2 regions of the Nitrobacter vulgaris genome follow, and region 1 is predicted to be linked to the other one. Evidence: riboswitches for the same ligand, from Rfam matches in the RefSeq annotation. Region 1 holds a riboswitch; the other holds the start of a gene.
What was found. Region 1 has a riboswitch for cobalamin ahead of GGQ85_RS09495 (ribonucleoside-diphosphate reductase subunit alpha). Riboswitches for the same ligand answer to the same signal wherever they lie in the genome.
Positions count from the first base shown of each region.

Region 2: it holds a riboswitch for cobalamin, as region 1 does, so the genes downstream of both, GGQ85_RS06310 (TonB-dependent receptor plug domain-containing protein) here and GGQ85_RS09495 (ribonucleoside-diphosphate reductase subunit alpha) in region 1, are expected to answer to the same signal.

Region 1 covers NZ_JAVDPZ010000012.1:42,771-48,687, forward strand. The annotation lists gene GGQ85_RS09485 (MFS transporter) at 1-541, shown strand, start outside; gene GGQ85_RS09490 (ribonucleotide-diphosphate reductase subunit beta) at 590-1,765, opposite strand; gene GGQ85_RS09495 (ribonucleoside-diphosphate reductase subunit alpha) at 1,822-4,731, opposite strand; cobalamin riboswitch at 4,849-5,049, opposite strand; gene GGQ85_RS09500 (epoxyqueuosine reductase QueH) at 5,237-5,905, shown strand.
Region 2 covers NZ_JAVDPZ010000007.1:85,688-91,604, forward strand. The annotation lists gene GGQ85_RS06305 (peptidoglycan-binding domain-containing protein) at 1-212, shown strand, start outside; gene GGQ85_RS06310 (TonB-dependent receptor plug domain-containing protein) at 412-2,496, opposite strand; cobalamin riboswitch at 2,610-2,804, opposite strand; gene rpe (ribulose-phosphate 3-epimerase) at 3,030-3,731, opposite strand; gene GGQ85_RS06320 (P1 family peptidase) at 4,035-5,033, opposite strand; gene GGQ85_RS06325 (cytochrome c biogenesis CcdA family protein) at 5,183-5,917, shown strand.

The DNA.
Region 1 (5,917 bases):
CTTCTTTTGCTGCGCCACTCACTCAGGCCCGATCTTTCATACGGTGAGCTATGCGGTGACGTGCGGCATACCGATGATTGCTGCGGTGTCGATCTACAGCATCGAGGGGTTGGCCGGCATGTTCGGTCGCATCGGGTTCGGCCTTGCGGGAGACCGGTTCGGTGCGCAACGCGTTCTGGTGATCGGACTGATGGCGCAGGCCTTCGGCGTACTCGCCTATGCTTTCGTCAACCAGCTCGGCGGTTTCTACGCCGTGGCAGTGGTCGTCGGCTTCCTTTACGCCGGAACGATGCCGCTCTATGCCGTGATCATCCGGGAGAATTTCCCGTTGAAGATGATGGGCACGATCATCGGCGGCACCGCGATGGCCGGCAGCCTTGGCATGTCGACCGGCCCGCTGCTGGGCGGGCTGATCTACGACCATTTCGGCAGCTACGCGCTGATGTATGTCGGTTCGTGGGGCATGGGCCTGATGGCTATGCTGATCCTGATGAGCTTTCGGCCGTTCTTCCCTAGGAGGGAGGCTATGGCGGCGGCTTAAACCAGGCGCGGTGCTTCCGGTTTATCCGGTCGGCATTTTGCGGTCCGGTTAATCCCACGCAAGTGCGCCGCCATTCTGGTATTCGATGACGCGGGTCTCAAAAAAGTTTTTCTCCTTCTTGAGATCCATCGCCTCGCTCATCCATGGAAAGGGATTGTCGGCCTCGGGAAACACCGGCGCGAGCCCGAGCTGAGCGCATCGCCGGTTGGCGATGACGTGCATGTAGGTCTCGCACAGCGCGGCATTCAGGCCAAGGAACCCGCGTGGCATGGTGTCCCGCCCATACGCGGCCTCGAGCTCGGCGGCATTCTTCAACATGGCGCGCACCTCTTCCTGGAAATGCTTGCTCCAGAGATGCGGGTTCTCGATTTTGATCTGGTTGATGATGTCGATGCCGAAGTTCAGGTGGATCGACTCGTCGCGCAGGATGTATTGATACTGCTCGGCGATGCCCACCATCTTGTTGCGTCGGCCGAGCGAGAGGATCTGCACGAAGCCCGTATAGAACCACATCCCTTCGAACACGACGTAGAACGCGACGAGGTCGCGCAGGAACGCCTGATCCGCTTCCGGCGTGCCGGTCTTGAAGCCAGGGTCGTCGAGATGCTGCGTGTGTTTGAGCGCCCAGGCCGCCTTGTCGGTGATAGAGGGCACCTCGCGATACATGTTGAACAATTCGCCCTCGTCGAGACCAAGGCTTTCGACGATGTACTGGAAAGTGTGAGTGTGGACGGCTTCCTCGAAGGCCTGGCGAAGCAGATATTGCCGGCATTCGGGATTGGTGAGGTGACGGTAGATCGCCAGAACGATGTTATTGGCGACCAGCGACTCAGACGCCGCGAAGAAGCCGAGATTGCGCTTGATCATGCGCCGCTCGTCATCGGTGAGGCCGTCCTTCGATTTCCACAATGCGATGTCGGCCTGCATCGACACTTCGGTCGGCATCCAGTGATTATTGCAGCCGGAGAGATACTTCTCCCAGGCCCATCGGTACTTGAGCGGCAGGAGCTGGTTGACGTCGGCGCGGGCGTTGATCATCCGCTTGTCATCGACGCGCACCCGTGCAGCGCCGCGATCGATTTCGCCGAGGCCGGTGGCATCGACAGAGGTGTCGGTCATTGTCACGCAAGGCGATGGATCAGACGTCACGTCGTTATGCGCGAGCGTCTGCGGCGGAGCGGATCGTGCCAGTGCGGGAGAAGAGGTGTCGGACCAATCGAGCATGGGGTGTTCCTGATTGTTTCTTCTTTGTGCAAGCGACGCGCGAGCACGAAATGAGGCTACTGACACGCCTCGCAGGTGGGATCCTCGATGCGGCAGGCTTTCCAGCCTTCAGTGTTGTCGGAGCGATTGTGTCCATTCGCATGGCCGTCCTGCGCTGCGGCGGAAACGGCCGCGGACACGGCGTTGAGCTTGCCGTCGGTGCCTTTGAGCGTGGATTTCTCGACATGCGTCGCCGACCGCGAGCGCAGGTAATAGGTCGTCTTCAGGCCGCGTTTCCAGGCATGGCGATAGAGCGCGTCGAGTTTTTTGCCGCTCGGATTGGCAATGTAGAGATTGAGCGACTGCGCCTGGTCGATCCACTTCTGCCGGCGCGACGCGGCGTCGATCAGCCAGCCTGAGTCAATCTCGAAGGCGGTGGCATAGAGTGCCTTGAGATCATCGGGAACGCGGTCGATCTGACCGACGCTGCCGTCGAAATACTTGAGATCCGAGATCATCACCTCGTCCCATAGGCCGCGTGCCTTAAGATCACGCACGAGATGTGCGTTCACCACCGTGAAGTCGCCGGACATGTTGGATTTGACGTAGAGATTCTGATAGGCGGGCTCGATCGACTGCGACACGCCGCAGATGTTGGAGATCGTCGCGGTCGGCGCGATCGCCATGCAGTTCGAATTGCGCATCCCGATGGTCATGACGCTCTCGCGCAGCGAGGCCCAGTCGAGACGGCTGGAACGGTCGATCTCGACCGCCGCGCCGCGCGCTTCATCGACCAGCGTGAGGGAATCGAGCGGCAGGATACCCTTCGACCACAGCGATCCTTGATAGGAGGGATAGCGGCCGCGCTCCGCCGCGAGATCGACCGACCCGGAGATCGCGTAATAGGCGATCGCTTCCATGCTCTCGTCTGCGAAGGCCACGGCGTCGTCCGACGCATAAGGCAGGCGCAGGATGTTGAGCGTATCCTGAAAGCCCATGACGCCGAGCCCGACCGGCCTGTGCCGCAGGTTCGAGGTCCGCGCCTCCGGAATGGTGTAGAAATTCACGTCCAGCACGTTGTCGAGCATGCGCATCGCAATCGTGACCGTGCGCGCGAGGTGCTCGTGGTCGAGCTTACCGTCCTTGAGGTGGTTCATCAGGTTGACGGAGCCGAGATTGCAGACCGCGATCTCCGTTTTTGAGGTGTTGAGCGTGATCTCGGTGCAGAGGTTTGAGGAATGCACGACGCCGCAATGCTGCTGAGGTGAGCGCAGGTTGCAGGGGTCCTTGAATGTGATCCAGGGATGCCCGGTCTCGAACAGCATGGTCAGCATGCGCCGCCACAGGTCGACAGCTCGGACCTGCTTCGTCACCCGCAGCTCGCCGCCCGCAGCCTTCTTTTCATAGTGAGCGTAGCGTTCAGCGAAGGCCTTGCCGGCGAGATCGTGCAGGTCCGGCGTCTCGTCGGGTGAGAACAGCGTCCAGACGCCATCTTCTTCGACGCGCTGCATGAAGAGGTCCGGCACCCAGTTCGCCGTATTCATGTCATGGGTGCGGCGACGGTCGTCGCCGGTGTTCTTTCGCAGGTCGAGAAATTCCTCGATGTCGATGTGCCAGGTTTCGAGATAGGCGCACACCGCGCCCTTGCGCTTGCCGCCCTGGTTGACGGCGATCGCGGTATCGTTCGCGACTTTCAGGAACGGCACCACGCCCTGGCTTTCGCCGTTGGTGCCCTTGATATGTGCGCCGAGCCCACGCACGCGCGTCCAGTCGTTGCCGAGCCCGCCCGCATACTTGGAAAGCAACGCATTGTCCTTGATCGCCTTGAAGATGCCGTCGAGGTCGTCGGCGACAGTCGTGAGAAAGCAGGACGAGAGCTGCGGGCGCAGCGTGCCGGCGTTGAACAGCGTCGGCGTCGAGGCCATGAAGTCGAACGATGAGAGCAGGTCGTAGAACGCGATCGCCTTCTCCTCACGATCGATCTCGCGCAGCGCGAGGCCGCAGGCGACGCGCATGAAGAACGCCTGCGGCAGCTCGAAACGCACACCGCGGACGTGCAGGAAGTAGCGATCGTAGAGCGTCTGGAGTCCGAGATAGTCGAATCGCAGATCGCGTTCCGGCTTCATCGCAGCCGCAAGCCGGTCGAGGTCGAAACGGCCGATCTCCGGATCGAGCAGTTCGTTGTCGATGCCCGTTCTCACATAAGCGCGGAAGTAATCCGCGTAGCGCTCTGCCATCTCGGCTTGCGTAGCCTGCTCGGACCGTCCCGAGACAAAGCTCAAAGCCTCGCGGCGCAGTTTGTCGAGCAGCAGCCGGGCGCTGGCCTTGGCGTAATCGGGATCGGTTTCGACCAGCGTGCGGGCGGCAAGGATCGTCGCCAGCGCCAGTTCGTCCACGCTGATGCCGTCATAAAGGTTGCGATGGGTTTCAGTCAGAATCGCGGAGGAGGAGACATCCTCGAGTCCTGCGCAGGCCTCCTCCACCACGGCGGCGAGGCGTTTGGTATCGATAGGTACCATCGATCCGTCGGCCAACTTCATCCGCAGCACTGGCGTCACCACTGCCTGGATGCCCTTCTTTGCCTTCGACCCTTGCGCCTTCGCCCGTTCGCGCGCGCGCTCCTCGCGATAGAGCACATAGGCGCGCGCGACCTTGTGATGCTCGCTCCGCATCAGCGCGAGTTCGACCTGATCCTGGATGTCCTCGATGTGGAAGGTGCGGCCGGCGTCGGACCGCCGCGACAGGCTGGCGACGATCTGGCCGGTCAACTCAGTGACGATGTCATGGACCCTGCGCGAGGCGGCGGCGCTGGTTCCCTCGACCGCAAGAAACGCCTTGGTCAGCGCGACGGCGATCTTCGATGAATCGAACGGCGAGACCGAACCGTTGCGCCGAATGACCTGGTACGCGGGTTCGCTGGGCGGCATCGCAGCCGCAGCAGGCAAAGACGGACGCACAGCACGCGCAGCTTCGGTTGCGAGAGACATCGGCTCAAGACCCCAGTTTTGTTGCGAGCCGGGGTCAGGCGGGAGACGCGCGCAGGAAATCCCACGGCGGACGCCGCGATTCCCGTCAAGCGGCCCGCTGGGACACCCCGCCCAGGGAACGTTTCGGCTGTCACGGCAGGTTTCCTGGCTTGCGGGGTCTCAGCGTCCGTCCGGTCTTCCCAGGGCCTTGCGATCCCAGTGACACTCAATGGACTTCGGCTCGCCGCTTAACAGTTGCGGGGGCAGCGCCGGCACTACCGGCTTCCCTCTTTAGCTCTCGGTGTTGCGACTCGAGAGACCGTGACCACCATATCTAGTAGCCGCACCAAATTCCGAGTCAACAGATCGTTTCGACTCCGGCTTCACAATTCTCGTAATTCACAGTTCGGCGAAAAACGCTGTGCAACCATCGCTCTGTCCAACTCTTGACGCTTCGATCATACAGACCATTATCTGCGCAGATTTGCCGCGGCGTTTGTTTCGCCGCTCAACCGCCGAGTCCGCCGTGACCGAATTCGTCCGACCGAACCTGACGCCCCCGAACGGGCAAAAAAAGGTGTTGCTGCATTCCTGTTGCGCGCCCTGCTCAGGCGAAGTGATGGAAGCGATGCTCGCATCGGGGATCGATTACACGATCTTTTTTTACAATCCGAACATCCATCCCCTGAAGGAATACCTGCTGCGCAAGGACGAAAACGTCCGCTTCGCGGAGAAGCACGGCGTGCCGTTCGTTGATGCTGATTACGACAAGGATAACTGGTTTGCCCGTGCCAAAGGGATGGAGTGGGAACCTGAACGCGGGGCGCGCTGCACCATGTGCTTCGACATGCGCTTCGAGCGCACCGCGCTCCATGCACATGAGCATGGTTTCCCGGTGATGACGTCGTCGCTCGGCATCTCCCGCTGGAAGAACATGGCGCAGATCAACGACTGCGGCCATCGCGCGGCCGGACGTTATGACGGTCTCTCGTATTGGGATTTCAACTGGCGCAAGGGCGGCGGCTCGCAGCGAATGATCGATATCAGCAAGCGCGAGCAATTCTATCAACAGGAGTATTGCGGCTGCGTCTATTCGCTGCGCGATACCAATCAGCACCGCCGGGATCAGGGTCGTCCGCCGATCGTGATCGGGACGCAATTCTACCGGCACGGCGAGGATTCGGACCCGACATAAGATGCGCGGTGC
Region 2 (5,917 bases), on a different contig from region 1:
ATCTTATCAATGCGAATCGCCGCGTCGCCGCCGTGCAGCGGATATTGACGGAATATGGCTATGGTCAATTTAAGCCGACAGGAACGGCCGGGCCCGAAACCCAGGCGGCGATCCGGAAGTTCGAGCAGGCTCGCCGGATGCCGGTGACCGGCCAGATGTCCGATCGTCTCGTGCGCGAGCTCGTTGCCCTGACTGGACGGCCGATCGATTAGACTACAGCGTTTCGAGCGAAGCATGTCCTCGGGCTTGACCCGAGGATGAATGACCTGTTCGTGTAAAGAAAACACGTCAAAACAAAAAGCTAAAGGCCCGGCTTTGATTCATCAAAGCCTTAAATAGCTTTAGCGAGCTCTTTTGTTACGTGGACTCGCGCCGCCTTTTCACTTCTCCTCGTCGGGGAGAGGTCGAGAGCTATCGCACCCCGTAACTTGCCACCCGGATGCCGCCAAAAATCGCAAGGCCCGGCGCAAGGAACCCGGTCGGATTTTGGTAGCGGGCATCAAAGAGATTATCGATCCGCCCGAATACCTTGACCTGGTCATTGACGGCATAGTCGCCACGCAAGTTCACCAGCGTATAGCCCGGCGCTACAATTCCGGAGATTGAACCGTCGCGGGTGACATCAATCCAGTCGTTGACGCGGAGCACGGTCGCCGACAGTGTCAATGCATCGAGGGGGAGCCAGGTCGCGGTTGCGCTCCACTTTTCCTTCGGTCGGCGCAGCAGCTGCATGCCGGTGGCGGCATTGACGGCACGGGTGAAGGTGTAATCCGCGCGAATTCCGAAACGCTCGGTGATCTGTGCCGAAACAAAAGTTTCGGTGCCTTCGGTCGTCGCGCTGTTCACGTTCACCAACGATGTGAACGTGGCATTGTAGTCGATCAGGTTGGTGATGTCGTTATGGAAGTAAGTCGAGCCGAACCGTACACGATCGTTGAACAGAGGTTGCTCGAAACCGGCATCGTAGCCGCGGCTATCTTCCGGTTTCAGGTTGCGATTGGCGAAGAAATTGAAGGTTGGAAAGTCCCGGAATAACTGGCTCAGCGAAGGCGCCTTGAATCCCGTGCCGTAACTTGCTTTCAGTTTCGTTTCCGTGATTGGAACAATGATCGCCGGTGCGACCCGGTAGGTCATACGCTCGCCGAACAGATCGTTGGAATCTTGGCGGACATTCGCAACGAGGAAAAGGCGGTTCGCGAGAGCTGATTGCAACTCGATGAAGCCTGCCTTGTTGCCGTTCTTGGCGGCAAGATCGGTGGTGTCGATGCGATCGGTCTGATGCTCGGCGCCGAAGACCAGATGGTTGTCACGCGCAATTTCGGCCACCGTGCGCCAGTCAAACTTGAGGCGCTCGCCCGTGGTGGTCGTGACCGGACTGCCGGGACCTGCGTCGTAGCCTCTGCTGTTGGTGTAATTGACACCGAAGTAGCTTTGGACGCGCCCATCGAACAGAGACCACACGGCTTCTTCGCGGTTGAAGAGTTGCTGGACAGCGTGTGTGCTCTGGGTGGCGTTGGGCGTGCTTGGAAATCCACCGTCGCCTGTGAACAGCAGCGTCGCGTCAGTATAGCGGACCACCGAGTTGACTGTCAGATTCTCATTGAGATCGACGCCGAGCTTGGTCGAATAGGTCATGTTGTCATAGTTGTTTCCGATCGCTTGCCGTCCGGGCGGGAGAAGCTCCGGCGGTGTGACAGGAACATCTCCGGCATGGAGATGGGCGACGTTGACCGCGTAGTTGAAGTTCTTTTCGGAGCCGCTCAATCCGAGCGTCTGGTTGAACGTTTTGAATGAGCCGGACTCGATTGACGCGGTGGCGCGCGGAGGACCTTCTCCCTTTTTTGTGATGATGGAGATCACTCCGCCGATTGCGTCGGAACCATAGAGTCCGCTTTGCGGGCCCCGGAGAATTTCCATCTGCTGAATGTCCGCCGCAAGAAGATGCGCATAGTCGAATGCGCCATTCGCGTTGCCGGGATCGCCGATGTCGATTCCGTCGAGGATCACCTTGGTGTGGTTGGCGTTCGTGCCTCGCATGAAAACCGAAGTCTGGGCGCCCGGTCCGCCGGCTTGCAACACATTCAGACCGGGAGCCGTCCTCAGGATATCCGGAACGGTGCGGTACTGCTGGGTCTGTATATCCTTCTCGGTGACGATGGTGATGGAGCTTGCCAATTGCCTTGCAGGCGTCACCACTCCCGTGGGGCTGACCACGGTCGAACCCATCGTGCCCGGAACGGGCGTCTCAGTGACAGGAGCTTGTCGAGGAGCGGAGCGGGCCACACGGCGCGATCGCGACGCCGCGCGGTGAGATGGCGGCCGTGAATCTGTCGTTCTATCCGGCGGCGGCGCGATCCGGATCGGAGGCAGCAGATTGGGAGAGGCGGATTGCTGCGCGCACGAAGGCGTCGTCAGGCCGACCGATCCCAGCGAGGCGAGGACGGTGGAGGCAAGCAGGCTTCTGCGATAAACCCCGGACAAGGAGGAGGCGGACATGGAGGGAACCTCGGCAGGACGTCGGTGGCACGTCACAGCGAACGAGGTTTCACGGGAGCCTATGCCGGCGCCGATGAAGCGGATGTCTGTAGTCCCCGACTGACATCTTCGCGTGTGACCACGGCTTGACGGCAGGTCTCCTGGCTCGCGGGTCGTTACCTGGCGTCGCCTTCCCGGGGCCGAGATATCCCAGTGGCGTGTGACGCAGATTCACCGCTTACAGTTGCGGGGGCAGCCGTGGCGTTAGGATGATCCCGCACCACGTTCCCTTTTGATCTCCCGAGGGAGAACCGTCGCCGATCTGTTTGAGGGGGAACAAAGTCGATGTCAATCGACGGAGCGACTCAGCTACGGCTTTTCCTCGTGGCGTTGCATATCCGCAGCAACAAGTTGCCGCCGGCGAGATCTGCTTTGTCTGCATTCTCGAGGCTGTATGTTGCCGATGCGAGCAAGCCGTCGGGGCAGGCGGACTTGCAACCCTTCCTGCTCCGGGCGCGGGCGAGAACTATACGCTGCCGGTACCGGCGTTTGCGTCAGACCACTTCGCCCCGTGCTGCCGCGGCGGCGCTGCGGATCGCGTCCATGTTCGCCTTGTAGGATTCCATCGTGCCGCCCTTGAAGACCGCCGAGCCTGCCACGAAGGCATTGGCGCCGGCGGCGCCGAGTTCGCCCGCAACGTCGGGGCCGACTCCGCCGTCAACCTCGATATCGATCGGCCGTCCAGCGATCATCGTACGCAAATCCCGAATCTTGCCGACTGCCGAGGAGATGAACTTCTGGCCGCCGAAACCGGGGTTGACCGACATCACCAACACCAGATCGACCATGTCGAGCACGTATTCGATGGTGGAGAGCGGCGTTGCGGGATTGAGTGTGACCCCCGCCTTCTTGCCGAGCGCGCGAATGGCCTGCAGCGAGCGGTGCAGGTGCGGTCCCGCTTCGACGTGAACCGTGATGTGATCACAACCGGCCTTGGCGAAGGCTTCGAGGTAAGGATCGCACGGCGAGATCATCAGATGGGCATCGAAGATCTTCTTCGTGTGCGGGCGCATCGCCTTGATGACATCGGGACCGTAGGAGATGTTCGGCACGAAATGGCCGTCCATCACGTCGAGGTGGATCCAATCGGCACCCCCCTGATCGACGGCGCGAACCTCCTCGCCAAGCTTCGAGAAGTCGGAGGCCAGGATCGACGGTGCGATAACGAGAGGACGCGGCACAAAAGTCTGGGACATGAACGTTTCCGAAAATTTCTGCGGAGCTTGAGAGAGCCCCGCGTAACATGAGCCGCGTCCGGGGGCAATGAGCGGCGTTAGCACCGGGTCGGGGGACGGAACGCGAGCACGAGGATTCTCTTCATGACGTTTCTCCATTGCTGAGATGCGCGACAGTGCGCACGAGGAGTATCCGCCGGTCAGATTGTCTAAATCTATACTTGAAACTAACCTTAAATACACAAAATAATACAATTATTTATACTATACATGAATTACATGCCGTCCTCGGTGGCGGAAAGACCTATGCACGCCAGATTGGAATCATCGATCAAACCGGTCCTTCCATGCCGGCAATGCGTTCGGAAACGGAAGTGCTTTTGCTTCATAGACGCCGCGTGCGATCGCGCGAGCCACCGTGTTGGCTGCGATCATTCCGAGTTCGGTCAATCCGATGAGCGGATCGATTCGCTTGGCTCCGGTGGCGGCAGCGAACACGATATCGCCGTCCAGGGGAGCGTGAACTGGATAAATCGCCCGCGCGAAACCGGTTTGGGCGATAATCGCAAGCCGTCTGGCTTGCGGTTTGGTAAGCACCGCATCGGTGATGACGATGACGAGCGTCGTGTTTTCGCCAGCGTTTGCTGTTGCGCCGCCCTTCAATCGCATTGCCAGCATCTCTGGCGTGAACGACGGCGGCAACCCGCGTCCGCCGTATTCGTCGCCGGATTCAAATGGCGCCGCCCAGAACCAGGGGCCGTCTCCGACTGTGACGCTACCGACCGCGTTCACCACGGCGAGCGCCGCCACCCGCACGCCACTTGGCGTGGCGGCCGAAGCGGAGCCGACGCCGCCCTTCAAATTGGCAGTCGTAGCGCCGAGCCCGGCGCCGGTGCTGCCGAGTGCAAAATCGTCCCCGGCAGCCGCTGCGGCGGCATAGCCGAGATCGCGATAGGGCGCAAAACGACCCCATTGTTTGTCGCCGCCGTTCAAGAGATCGAACACGACCGCGCCGGGCACAATGGGTATGACCGCGTCGCCGATCGCAAAGCCGCGCCGCTGTTCGGCGAGCCAGGCCTGAACGCCGCCGCCGGCCTCGATCCCGAAAGCGGAGCCGCCTGACAGCGCGAGAGCGTCGATCCGCTCCACCGTATTGACCGGGTCGAGCAGGGTGCTGTCGCGCGTACCCGGGCCCCCGCCACGCACGTCCATCGCCGCGACGACTGGGGTATCGAAAAGCACCGCCGTGACGCCCGACGCCAGCTTCGTGTCGTCTGCGTGGCCGACACGGACCCCGGAAATGTCGGTAAGAAGGTTCTTCATGGTTCAGTCTCGTTTGCGGCGATGGGAAACGGCCGACCGTCAGATGACGGCACGGGCGTGTCGGGGTCAATCGATCACGCCTGATCACAAATGTCGCGGAAGGAAGCGAAGCCCTTGCATCGTGGCGCGATGGTAGGGCAAGTAGCCGCATGATTCACGACGTTTCCTTTCCCGCCGCCATGGTCGCGGGCCTTGTCAGCTTCCTGTCGCCCTGCGTTCTTCCGCTGGTGCCGCCTTATCTGATCTATCTCACCGGCACTACCATCGAACACGTTTCTCACGACGAGACAGTGAAGGCCTCGAAGCGGGCCGTGATGCTCGCCGCGTTGATGTTTGTGTTCGGCTTTTCCACGGTCTTCGTCGCGCTAGGCGCCAGTGCGAGCTTCATCGGCAGCCTGATCCGGGCTTGGTCGGCGCAGTTGTCGATCGTTGCCGGCATCGTCATCATCATCATGGGCCTGCACTTTCTCGGACTGACGCGAATCGGCTTTTTGATGCGCGAAGGACGGCTCACGGCGCCGAAGCCGGTCGGGTTATGGGGCGCCTATGTGATGGGGCTTGCGTTCGCGTTCGGGTGGACGCCGTGCATCGGGCCGATCCTGGCGGCGATCCTGTCGGTGGCGGCGGCAGAGGACACCGTCGTGAAGGGAGCGGGTTTGCTTGCGGTGTATTCGGCTGGGCTCGGCCTTCCGTTTCTGCTGGCGGCATTCATGGTTGAACAGTTTTCTTCGCTGCTCAATCGGATGAAACGTCATCTCGCTAAGATAGAGCGTGGAATTGGCGTACTCATGGTGCTGACCGGCATCGCGTTTCTCACCGGAACGATCTCCAACGCTAGTATCTGGCTGCTGGAGACCTTTCCGGCGTTGCAGAATTTCGGATGA